Regions from separate parts of the Providencia hangzhouensis genome, predicted to be linked through region 1. Evidence: riboswitches for the same ligand, from Rfam matches in the RefSeq annotation. Region 1 holds a riboswitch; the other holds the start of a gene.

Region 1 (6,176 bases):
CATGGCGTATCGAGTGTTACTCGTCCCCATAGCTCCCCATTAATAAAGTTCCCAATACGGCCCATGCCTAAGCCAAATGGGATCAATGGTGCAACAAAGTCAGATACTTGCAGGAAACGACGGCGAGTACGGTGAGCAAACCACATCATGGCACATATCACACCGATTAGGCCGCCATGGAAGGACATGCCACCATCCCAAACCTTAAATAGATATAAAGGATCATCAAGAAAAACAGGGAGATTATAAAAGAAAACGTAACCTAACCGACCACCGACAAATACGCCAACAAAGCCAACATACAGCAAGTTTTCTACTTCGTTTTTTGTCCAGCCACTATTGGGTTTTGCAGCGCGACGCCCTGCTAGCCAAAGGGCAAAAACAAAGCCAACAAGGTACATAAAGCCATACCAGTGTAACGATACTGGCCCAATCGAGAACATAACAGGATCTATTTCCGGAAATGCTAAGTAGTTGTTACTCATTGTTCCCCACTTTTTAATCATTAAGCCAACTACTCGTCGACTATTACGTATTCAACAGGCTTCAATTTGTGAAGCCCCTGAAGCATACAACAAAAAGTATAGTCATTTATACTTGATATTTTTCAAACTAAACCAAATTAAATACTTACATCTTGTTGTAAGTTAAATCCCACCACGTACAAAACCGCCTAAATGGTGTTGCTCCATAAATTCACTCGCCTCTAGCCTGACACTATCACTCGTTTCCGCAGACAATAACTTCGGTACTAACTGCGACATCAAGGCTGGGTCAAGCTGGCGGATTAAATATTTCATGCGAGGAACACTACGCCCACTCATACTTAAGGAGCGATATCCTAGAGCAATTAATACCATTGCGCTGAGTGGCTGCCCTGCCATTTCCCCACAAACACTTACAGGGAGCTGAAGGCGTTGGCACTCTTCACTTACTTTTGCTAAAAAGCGCACAATTGAGGGATGAAGATTATCATATAGCGCCGCTACATGGGTGTTATTACGGTCAACAGCAAGTAAATATTGTGTAAAGTCATTAGTCCCGATAGAGATAAAATCAACGCGTTTTTTTATTTCCGGTAATAGAAATAGCAAAGAAGGAACTTCAAGCATAATACCAATTTGGGGCATCTCAACTGGCATTTTTAATAAAAAACTCACTTCGTCCCTTGCTCTTTTTATCAGCAAAATTGCTTCGTCTATCTCATTAACACTGGTCACCATCGGTAATAAAATACGTAAATTACCTGAAAACATATTCGCCCGTAACATAGCCCTTAGCTGGATTAAAAAAATCTCGGGCTGGTCCAGCATGATGCGAATACCGCGCCAGCCTAAGCTTGGGTTTTCTTCGCTAATTGGCATGTATGGCAACTGTTTGTCCGCCCCTATATCAAGGGTTCTTAACACTACAGGCTTGGTAGGGAAAAGTTGTAAAACTTCTTTATAGAGTTGTTTTTGCTCATCTTCCGAGGGAAAACCATTGTGCAACATAAAAGGCAGTTCAGTACGATACAGGCCAACGCCATCAACCCCTGTGTTAATCTGTTGCTCGTAGCGCGGACTTAAACCTGCATTAAGGTAAATATGAACTTGTTCGCCGCCTTTAAGTGTTGCATCTTGTTCAAGAGTTCCTTCCGCTAAGCGACTAATAACATTTTCTTCTTCAATGATTTGCTGGTATTCCTGAACAATTAAATTTTCAGGTTCAATAAAGAGCTCACCACGGTAACCATCCAATATTAAATGGCGGTTATGTAATAACGAAGGCTCAATATCCGCCCCCATAATTGCAGGAATTCCCATAGCTCTGATTAAAATAGCTGAATGAGAATGCGTTGCTCCGTCACGCACAACCACACCGGCAAGTTGCTCAATAGGTAACTCCGCCAATACACTAGCACTTAATTCATCAGCAACTAAAATAAAACGTTCTGGCCATTGCTCATTTGCGGTAAGTGAATCATCAAGATGAAATAATAAGCGTTGACCTAATGCTTTTAAATCTGCCCCTCTTTCCCTTAAATAAAGGTCACGCAGGCGAGAAAACTGCTCTACATAATTTTCAATAACTGTTTTAACTGCCCATTCAGCAGTTGCGTTATCATTGATGGAGGCAAACAGATGTTTTTTTAGCTGCGGGTCACTCAGTAAATGATTATAGAGATCAAATATCGCCGCACTTTCTTTTGCCGAGCTCGCCATAAAACGTTTACTAATACGACGACATTCCGCTGTAGCACTTTCGAGGGCGGCGACAAGGCGTTGTTTTTCTTTGTCGATATCAATAGCGCTTGCTTGAAAAATACTATCTAAAGAAGGTTGGGAACTATCTTGCCATCCATAAGCCATTGCAATTCCTTGTGATACAGGAATCGCTTTAATTCTATTTTGCCGATATTGCCCAAAAATACCTTTTGCTTGTGCTTGCGACAAAATCACGGCGAGTTGCATCGACAACGTTACCATGAAAGATTCTTCGGTTTCATTAAACAGCCGTTTTTCCCGTTGCTGTACGACCAGCACGCCTAATAATTGGCGACGGTATACCACGGGAACACCTAAGAAAGCTTTTAATTGTTCTTCTTTAAGCTGAGGCAGGAATTTATATTGAGGATGTTCACGAATATCGGCTAGATTGAGCATCTCAGACTGGCGCCCTACGGCCCCTACGACACCTTCATCAAAACCTAGACGAATAGCAATCCCGCTAGGTTTTTTTAACCCGCGGGTTGCCATTAAGTAATAGCATTGGCGAGGGTGATCAGCTAAATAAATGGAACAAACGTCTGTTCTCATTGCTTTGCAGGTCTCATTCACCAACACTTCTAGCGCATCAGTCAAACTTGTCGCCATTGCAACTTTTTCGACAATTTCACGTAAACGCGTCAACATAGGCTACTTTGCTCCACGCCTACGGTTATTAAAAGAGGGCCGTTGTGGTAATTTTTGTTCCTGTAAAGGCATAACTACGGGAGCGAATTCTTTCATGACACGCCGATAAACCTCACGTTTAAAAGAAACCACCTGCCTAACAGGATACCAATAACTGACCCATCGCCAGCCATCAAATTCTGGCGACTTACTGCGCTGCACGTTTATATCGGCATCATTGCATTGAAGTTGAAGTAAAAACCAACGCTGTTTCTGCCCAATACAAACAGGTTTTGTATCCCAACGCACCAAACGCTTGGGTAATTTGTAACGTAACCAATTACGGGTAGATGCCAATAACCTGACATCCTTACGCTGTAGCCCGACTTCTTCGTATAGCTCACGATACATCGCCTGTTCCGGCGATTCCCCAGGATTGATGCCTCCTTGAGGAAACTGCCATGAGTGTTGACCATAGCGGCGGGCCCATAAAACTTGCCCTTGCCGATTACAAATTACAATTCCTACATTCGGGCGGTAGCCATCATCATCAATCACAGACTACCTCAATAACCAAATTTGAAAGATGCCTAATTGTTTCACACATACCTAAACTGGTAAACCTATATCAATACAGTTTGCAGATATGTCTGAAGTCACTACAATAGTGAACATCTCAACGGGGTGCCGAAGTTATTTCGGCTGAGAAATAACCCGTAGAACCTGATCCGGTTAATACCGGCGTAGGGATTTGAGCCTCCGTCTGCATATCTGCACCGGTTTCTCCTCAAATCCTGTGTCACTATCTTTTAGCGCAGGAAAAAGCATGTTTAAAAACAAAATTATAGCATCGTTCTTTACCTTTGGTGCACTCAGTTTAAGTCAATTAGCATGGGCGGATAAACCAACGCTTACTGTTTATACCTACGATTCCTTTGCCGCAGAGTGGGGTCCAGGACCACAAATTAAAAAAAATTTCGAAGCGCAGTGCGATTGTGAATTAAAAATAGTGGCGCTGGGGGATGGTGTAGCCCTGCTAAACAGACTCAGAATGGAAGGAAAAAATAGCAAAGCAGATGTGATTTTAGGGTTAGATAATAATTTATTAGATTCTGCTGAAAAAACAGGCCTGTTTGCTCCTGCCGACATTAATACCAGTGCATTGAAGCTGCCTATTTCGTGGGATAGCTCAACCTTCATTCCTTATGACTATGGCTATTTCGCATTCATATATGACACTAATAAAATTAAACAACCACCAACAAGTATGGATGCATTATTAAATAGTGAAAATAATTGGAAAATTATTTACCAAGATCCTCGAACCAGTACGCCCGGACTTGGCTTAATGCTGTGGATTGAAAAACTGTATGGCGACAAGTCTGCGGATGCATGGCAAAAAATGGCAGGCAAAACACTTACCGTAACTAAAGGTTGGAGTGAAGCTTATGGCCTGTTCTTAAAAGGGGAAGGTGATTTTGTACTCAGTTATACCTCATCGCCGGGTTATCAAATGCTTAATGACCAAAAAGATAACTATGCTGCGGCATTATTTAATGAGGGTCACTATATGCAAGTTGAGGTGGCAGCAAGGCTGAAAAATAGCCCACAGCCGGAGCTTGCCAAGCAGTTCTTGCAGTTTGTCTTAACACCTGAATTCCAAAATACCCTGCCAACAACAAACTGGATGTATCCGGTCATTGATATTCCCTTACCTGAGGTATACAACCAGTTACCTCTACCTGAAAAAGCCTTACAATTTAGTTCTCAAGAAGTGGCCAAAGAACGCCAAAATTGGACTCGTTTATGGCAAACCGCCGTCAGTCGCTAATTAATTTGTCTCTACTACCGGGGGCATTGGCCTCCGGATTACTGATTACGGTTGCACTCATTAGTTTTGGTGCACTGTGGTTTTTTGCACCTGAAATTTCAATGGCTGACATTATTAGCGATAGCTATTTGTGGCATGTGATTGGGTTTACCTTTTGGCAGGCTTTTTTATCCGCCATTTTTTCTGTAATCCCTGCTATTTTTCTTGCAAGAGCACTGCACCGCCGTCGTTTTTTTGGACGAACCCTATTTTTACGCCTATGTGCAATGACATTGGTTCTTCCGGTATTAGTTGCCGTGTTTGGTATTTTATCAGTTTACGGGCAAACGGGTTGGCTGGCTAAACTTTGTCAATTACTGGGATTTAATTACACCTTTTCACCTTATGGCCTAAAAGGCATTTTGCTAGCACATGTTTTCTTTAATATGCCACTAGCGACTCGTATGCTATTACAGTCTTTAGAAAATATCGCTATTGAGCAGAGACAAATTGCAGCACAACTGAGGTTCAATGAGTGGCAGCAATTTACTATTTTAGAATGGCCTTATTTACGGCGGCAAATATTACCTACTGCTGCGTTAATTTTTATGCTGTGCTTTGCCAGCTTTGCGACTGTGCTCGCTCTGGGCGGAGGTCCTGCAGCAACCACTATCGAATTGGCTATTTACCAAGCTCTTAACTATGATTTTGATTTAGGGCGAGCCACTATTTTGGCATTAATTCAGCTGTTCTTCTGTGTCGGTTTAATGTTTATCTGCCACAAAGTAAATAGTGTATTTTCAGTAGGTTTTAGCCACCAAGCACAATGGGTTGACCCTGCTGATAACGCATTTCGTCGCATTCGAGATTTGTTGCTCATTGTCGCTGCCATGTTATTGCTACTTCCCCCACTATTCGCGGTTATTTTCGATGGGTTAAATGGGCAACTTTGGGCGGTATTGCAGCAACCCGCCTTATGGCAAGCCACGGCAACCTCTGTGTTTATTGCACTGTGTGCTGGTGCTGTCTGCGTGGTACTTACTTTAATGTTGTTATGGAGCAGCCGTGAATTGCGCTTACGCCAAGCGGCTCGTCTAGGGCAAGCCTTAGAACTTAGTGGGTTAATTATTTTAGCCATGCCCGGTATCGTGCTCGCGACAGGTTTTTTTATCTTTTTTAATGAAACGGTAGGCTTACCTGAATCCCCTTACCCATTAATTATCATGACTAATGCTTTGTTAGCCATTCCCTATGCGTTAAAAGTATTAGAAAACCCTATGCGAGACAGCGCTGAACGCTATAACCCATTGTGCCAATCACTTGGCATTTCTGGTTTTAATCGTTTCCGAATTATTGAACTTAAAGCATTACGCAAACCTATTTCCCAAGCTCTCGCATTTGCTTGTGTTATCTCAATTGGTGATTTTGGTGTTGTCGCGTTATTTGGCAATGATAACTTCCGCACACTCCCTTATTATCTTTATCAGCAAATA
Region 2 (6,176 bases), 1.4 Mb from region 1:
TTTGTATTCCATCGCCAGCTCTTGGGGAGCCACTGTGCTACCTGATGCCTTGTCGATTAAATGGTATCTACAATTGTGGCAAGACCCGCGTTTTCTCATGGCATTTGGTCGTTCATTAATAATTTGCTTTGGTACGTTACTGGTTAGCACATTAATTATTTTACCCATGACGTTTGCGGTATTTTATCGGTTCCCCAAACTCAAAGGGATGATGGATTTACTCATTATTTTGCCTTTTGCGATCCCGCCTGTGGTCTCATCGGTTGGCTTGCTGCAAATATTTGCTGATGAACCATTCATGTTGGTTGGTACACCTTGGATCCTGATTGGTACTTATTTCACCATCACGTTACCTTTTATGTATCGTGCTCTTGCGAATAGCTTTCAAGGCATTAATTTACATGACTTAATAGATGCCGCGCATTTACTGGGTGCCAGTACCTTCCAAGCCTTTATGATGATTGTGTTACCCAATATTCGCAAAGGTATGTTGGTCTCATTATTAATTTCATTTTCATTTTTAATGGGTGAATTTGTGTTTGCCAATATCCTTGTGGGAACACGTTATGAAACCTTGCAAATCTATCTTTTCAATATGCGACAAACCAGCGGGCATTTCACTTCTGCTCTGGTGATGTCATATTTTCTGTTTACCTTATTGCTGACATGGTTAGCAATGCGATTAAATCGTTCAGGAGATGAATGATGAGTTATGTTATTGCGGAAAATTTAGCCAAGTCTTTTGGCACTAATCAAGTATTTGCTGATATTCAATTTACTATCGAAAAAGGCGAATTTATTACCCTACTTGGGCCAAGTGGTTGCGGCAAATCGACTTTATTACGTTGTATCGCAGGGCTTGAACAACTTAATCATGGTGAACTTTATATCAATCGCCAGAATGTAACCCACCAAGCCGCACAACAACGCGGTGTTGGCATGGTGTTCCAAAGTTATGCGTTATTTCCCAATATGACTGTGGTTGACAATATCGCGTTTGGTTTGAAAATGCGTAAATTTGATAGCCAAGCCAGATCTAAAGCGGTCGCTGAAGTGATTGAATTAGTTGAGTTACAAGGAAAAGAACAACAATTTCCCCATCAACTATCAGGGGGACAGCGCCAACGAGTAGCACTTGCAAGAGCATTAGTGATGAAACCGCAAATTTTGTTACTTGATGAGCCGCTTTCAGCTCTTGATGCACGGATTCGCAAACACTTACGCCAGCAAATTCGCCAAATTCAACGTGAATTAAGCTTAACTACCATTTTTGTTACTCATGACCAAGACGAAGCGATGATCATGTCCGATAGGATCTTTTTGATGAATAAAGGGCAGATCGTGCAAAGTGATACGGCAGAGAATATTTATACCCAACCAGCAACAGAATTTGTCGCTCGGTTTATGGGGCATTACAACCTTGTTGATTCCGAAAAGGCCAATACGATGTTAGGCCTTAATTTACAAGGTACACTTGCTATCCGCCCTGAGTCTATATATGTCAAAGAAGCGGGGCGCCAATACGGTAGCCATATTTCTCACCCTGTTGATGCCGTGATATTGGACCATCAGTTGCTTGGCAATATTATTCGTTATAGTGTGAATACCCCTGCAGGTGATATGACGGTGGATTTACTTAACCGCTCATCTGAGCGTTTATTTGAACCTGGAACTCGCCTTGAACTTATGTTTAATAAAAATGAAATTCGCACACTTAGTTAATAAGTAGATAGGAATATAATGCAAAACCGACTGGCCATTTTTGACTTAGATGATACGTTAATTCAAGGTGATAGCAGCGTATTGTGGACACAATATCTGTGGGACAAGCAAATCATTAGCGACCCACAATTTGTGGAGGCAGATAAAGCCATGATGGCGCAATATAATGCAGGCACATTAGATATGCCGACTTACTTACATTTTAACCTGCAAACTATCGCCAATGTAAAAGCTGGGCAAGTGGATATCTGGTTGGATGATTTCGTACAAAACGTGATTTTACCGCGAGTCTACCCTGACGCCATTAGAACGATCGCAAATTATCGAGCTAAAGAGATCCCAATTATTGTGATCTCCGCAACCGTTTCATTTATTGTGAAAAAAATTGCTGCGAAACTAGGTGCGGATGTCGCGATGGGGATCGATATCAAGCAACAAGATGGCTGCTACACCACAGAGATCGACGGTATTCCAACCTTTAAGGAAGGTAAAGTCAAACGCCTATTAGCTTGGGTCCGTCACCAACCGATCACTGACGCCTATGTGTATTTCTACACCGACTCCGCCAACGATCTCCCGATGTGCCAATTCGCCGATGAAGTATTTATTATCAACGGTGACGAACGCCTAACGCAAGCCGCACTCGAACACAATTGGCCACAATATACTTGGGGTTTGTAAGCCCAATTTTAATTTCAAACTTGGTTTTAATTTTGGTTTTAACTAACTAATCTTTTCAAAGGTTCCTCTAAATTATTCGTGCTAGAGGAAGGAGATAAATAGAATTATCCCGAATCACATACATAAGTATGTGATTCGGGTAAATCTATGAAATCGACGCACCTATCGCGCGAAGAATGACGAGGAAGCACTTATCCCTTGAAAAATAACAAGGAAATAACCTTATTCCATTTTACTTTCCTCTAAATTATTCAAGTGAGAAGAAGGCGGCAAATGAGGATATCCCAAGGAGCATACATAAGTATGTGACTTGGGTAGCCGAGAGCAGCCAACGCACTTATCGCTTGAAGAATAACGAGGAAAGCTTATACTGAAATCTCTTGTCGGAGTGCCTAGTATGCAATGCATCAGGCTGAGACCGTTAATTCGGGATCCGCGGAACCTGATCGGGTTAATACCCGCGAAGGGAACAAGAGTAATCACTCAGCGTTAGTTTATCACCTCACATTTGGTGGAAAATTAGCCGCAATGTCTTTTTATTACTCCTCCGAACTCCTGACAAGCAACTTTCTTTCGATAAACCCGCTACACATAAAACTGTGATAGCCGTGACAATGTCAGGAAATTGCTATGTCCAATAATACAGAACAAAATATCATCCCTACTGCTGATTTATCGCCACAAGCAGCACCCGCTCGCACCCGTAAAGCTCAACGTGATGCCGCTGAAAATTTTATTAATACCGTTTCTGGCGTTTCGTTTCCTAATTCACAGCGCATTTATTTACAAGGTTCTAGAGACGATATCCAAGTCCCGATGCGAGAAATCCAACTCTCTCAAACCTTGATTGGTGGCGATAAAGACAACCCACAATTTGAAGATAACGAACCTGTTCCTATCTATGATACATCTGGCCCTTACGGCGACCCAGTTTCTGAATTAAATGTGCATAAAGGTCTTAAAAAAATTCGTGCGCCATGGATAAGTGAACGAGCTGATACCGTACCTGTCGAAAATTTAAGTTCCGATTTTACCCAACAACGCCTTGCTGATGCAGGTCTTGATCATCTGCGCTTTAACAACCGCCCCCACCCATTAAAAGCCCAAACTAACAAGTGTGTTACTCAATTACACTATGCACGTAAAGGCATCGTAACCCCTGAAATGGAGTTTATTGCAATCCGCGAAAATATGGGGCGTGAACGTATTCGTGGCGAAGTTTTATTGCAACAACATCCAGGCCAAGGCTTTGGCGCAAATTTACCGGAGAATATTACCCCTGAATTTGTTCGCCAAGAAGTGGCGGCGGGTCGCGCCATTATCCCAGCCAATATCAACCATCCTGAATCAGAACCAATGATTATTGGCCGCAATTTCTTGGTTAAGGTTAATGCTAATATTGGTAATTCATCGGTCACCTCATCCATTGAAGAAGAAGTCGAAAAACTGATTTGGTCAACACGTTGGGGGGCGGATACCGTCATGGATTTATCTACTGGCCGTTATATTCACGAAACTCGCGAATGGATTTTACGTAACAGCCCGGTGCCTATTGGTACGGTTCCGATTTACCAAGCGCTCGAAAAAGTAAACGGTGTCGCCGAAAATCTCACGTGGGAAATGTTCCGTGACACATTATTAGAACAAGCAGAGCAAGGCGTCGATTACTTCACTATCCATGCCGGCGTATTACTACGCTATGTACCGATGACCGCCAAGCGCCTAACAGGGATCGTCTCTCGCGGTGGCTCCATCATGGCCAAATGGTGCTTGTCTCATCACCAAGAAAACTTCCTGTATGAGCACTTCCGTGAAATCTGTGAAATTTGTGCCGCTTACGACGTTTCCTTGTCATTAGGGGATGGCCTGCGCCCAGGCTCAATCCAAGACGCCAACGATGAAGCACAATTTGCCGAATTACATACCCTTGGTGAGTTAACCAAAATTGCGTGGGAATATGATGTCCAAGTCATGATCGAAGGCCCTGGCCACGTACCAATGCAAATGATCCGCCGTAATATGACGGAAGAATTGGAACATTGCCACGAAGCGCCATTCTATACCTTAGGCCCACTCACAACCGATATTGCTCCGGGTTATGACCACTTTACTTCTGGTATTGGTGCCGCCATGATCGGCTGGTTTGGCTGTGCAATGTTATGCTATGTCACCCCGAAAGAACACTTGGGATTGCCGAATAAAGACGATGTTAAGCAAGGGCTAATCACTTATAAGATTGCAGCTCACGCCGCTGACCTTGCTAAAGGACACCCTGGTGCACAGATCCGTGATAACGCCATGTCCAAAGCCCGTTTTGAATTTCGCTGGGAAGACCAATTTAACTTGGCATTAGACCCTGAAACTGCTCGCAAATATCACGATGAAACCTTACCACAAGCCTCTGGGAAAATAGCCCATTTCTGTTCTATGTGCGGACCGAAATTCTGTTCAATGAAGATTTCCCAAGAAGTTCGTGACTACGCGGCACAAAAAGAAGCCGGTATGGAACAGATGTCAGAAGCCTTCCGTGCTCATGGCAGCGAGCTCTACCATGGTGCTGAAATTGTGAACGCAGAGGTGGATGAAAATGCCAAAATTGCCTAGTGCTATATCTATCCCAAATAGTCCTTTTCCTGCGACCGAACAACGCCTTGGGCTTTACCCCGTTGTGGATTCCGTTGAATGGATTGAACGCTTGCTTAATGCAGGTGTTTCCACAATCCAATTGCGCATCAAAGACAAACCTGATGCCGATGTTCGTGATGATATTCAACAAGCGATTGCGCTAGGAAAAAAACATAACGCACGTTTATTTATTAATGATTACTGGCGCTTAGCGGTCGAGTTGGGTGCTTATGGCGTACATTTGGGCCAAGAAGATTTGGAAACTACCGATTTATTAGCAATCCACCAAGCGGGCTTACGGTTAGGAATATCAACGCACGATAAGCATGAACTGGCTATCGCGAAATCCGTGCGTCCTTCTTACATTGCTATGGGGCATATCTTTCCAACACAAACGAAAGAAATGCCTTCTTCCCCTCAGGGTTTAGAAACGCTTAAAGCCATGGTGGAAGCAACGCCTGATTACCCAACTGTCGCCATTGGTGGAATTTCTATTGATAAAGTCCCCGCAGTGCTAGCAACTGGGGTAGGTAGTGTTGCGCTGGTCAGTGCGATTACCAAAGCCGATGATTGGCGCGCTGCAACAGAAACGTTGTTGGATTTAATTGAGCGAAATACTGCCAACTAGCCAATTTTTAATCACATAACTCGCCCTGCTTTATCATCATAAAACAGGGTGAGTAATGATTTAAGGAATTCAATCATGTTAAGTGACCAAGAATTCATGCGTTACAGCCGCCAGCTACTACTCGAAGACATTAGTCCCGAGGGGCAACAAAAACTCAAAAATAGCAAAGTCCTCATTGTCGGCTTAGGGGGATTAGGCTCCCCCGCGTCCCTTTATTTAACGGGGGCTGGTGTCGGCGAATTGTGGCTAGCTGACCACGATGACTTGCACGTTTCTAACTTACAACGGCAGGTACTTTACGATACCGATGATATCGGCCAGCCAAAAGCCCAGCTTGCCGCAGATAGGCTGCATCGGCTCAATCCATTGGTAAGAACCCATGTTGTCGCACAGAAGTTGGATGTTGAGACTTTAATTCCTTTAGCTGAACAAGTCGATTTAGTGCTTGATTGCTGCGATAACATGGCCACTCGCCATGCGGTCAATACCGCTTGTGTCATGACCAATACAACCTTAGTTA

Evidence for each region. A riboswitch is a leader RNA that binds a small molecule or an ion and turns the genes downstream of it on or off. The one in region 1 is predicted to bind thiamine pyrophosphate.
Region 2: linked by a shared signal. The riboswitch ahead of thiC (phosphomethylpyrimidine synthase ThiC) and the one ahead of thiB (thiamine ABC transporter substrate binding subunit) in region 1 are both predicted to bind thiamine pyrophosphate.

The regions. Positions count from the first base shown of each region.
Region 1 is NZ_CP135052.1:3,536,507-3,542,682, forward strand. Features, by position in the region: gene lgt (prolipoprotein diacylglyceryl transferase) at 1-485, opposite strand, end outside; gene ptsP (phosphoenolpyruvate--protein phosphotransferase) at 648-2,894, opposite strand; gene rppH (RNA pyrophosphohydrolase) at 2,898-3,431, opposite strand; TPP riboswitch at 3,544-3,641, shown strand; gene thiB (thiamine ABC transporter substrate binding subunit) at 3,700-4,704, shown strand; gene thiP (thiamine/thiamine pyrophosphate ABC transporter permease ThiP) at 4,680-6,176, shown strand, end outside.
Region 2 is NZ_CP135052.1:405,495-411,670, reverse strand. Features, by position in the region: gene PZ638_RS01825 (ABC transporter permease) at 1-706, shown strand, start outside; gene PZ638_RS01820 (ABC transporter ATP-binding protein) at 706-1,722, shown strand; gene PZ638_RS01815 (HAD family hydrolase) at 1,741-2,403, shown strand; TPP riboswitch at 2,778-2,889, shown strand; gene thiC (phosphomethylpyrimidine synthase ThiC) at 3,034-5,007, shown strand; gene thiE (thiamine phosphate synthase) at 4,991-5,656, shown strand; gene PZ638_RS01800 (HesA/MoeB/ThiF family protein) at 5,732-6,176, shown strand, end outside.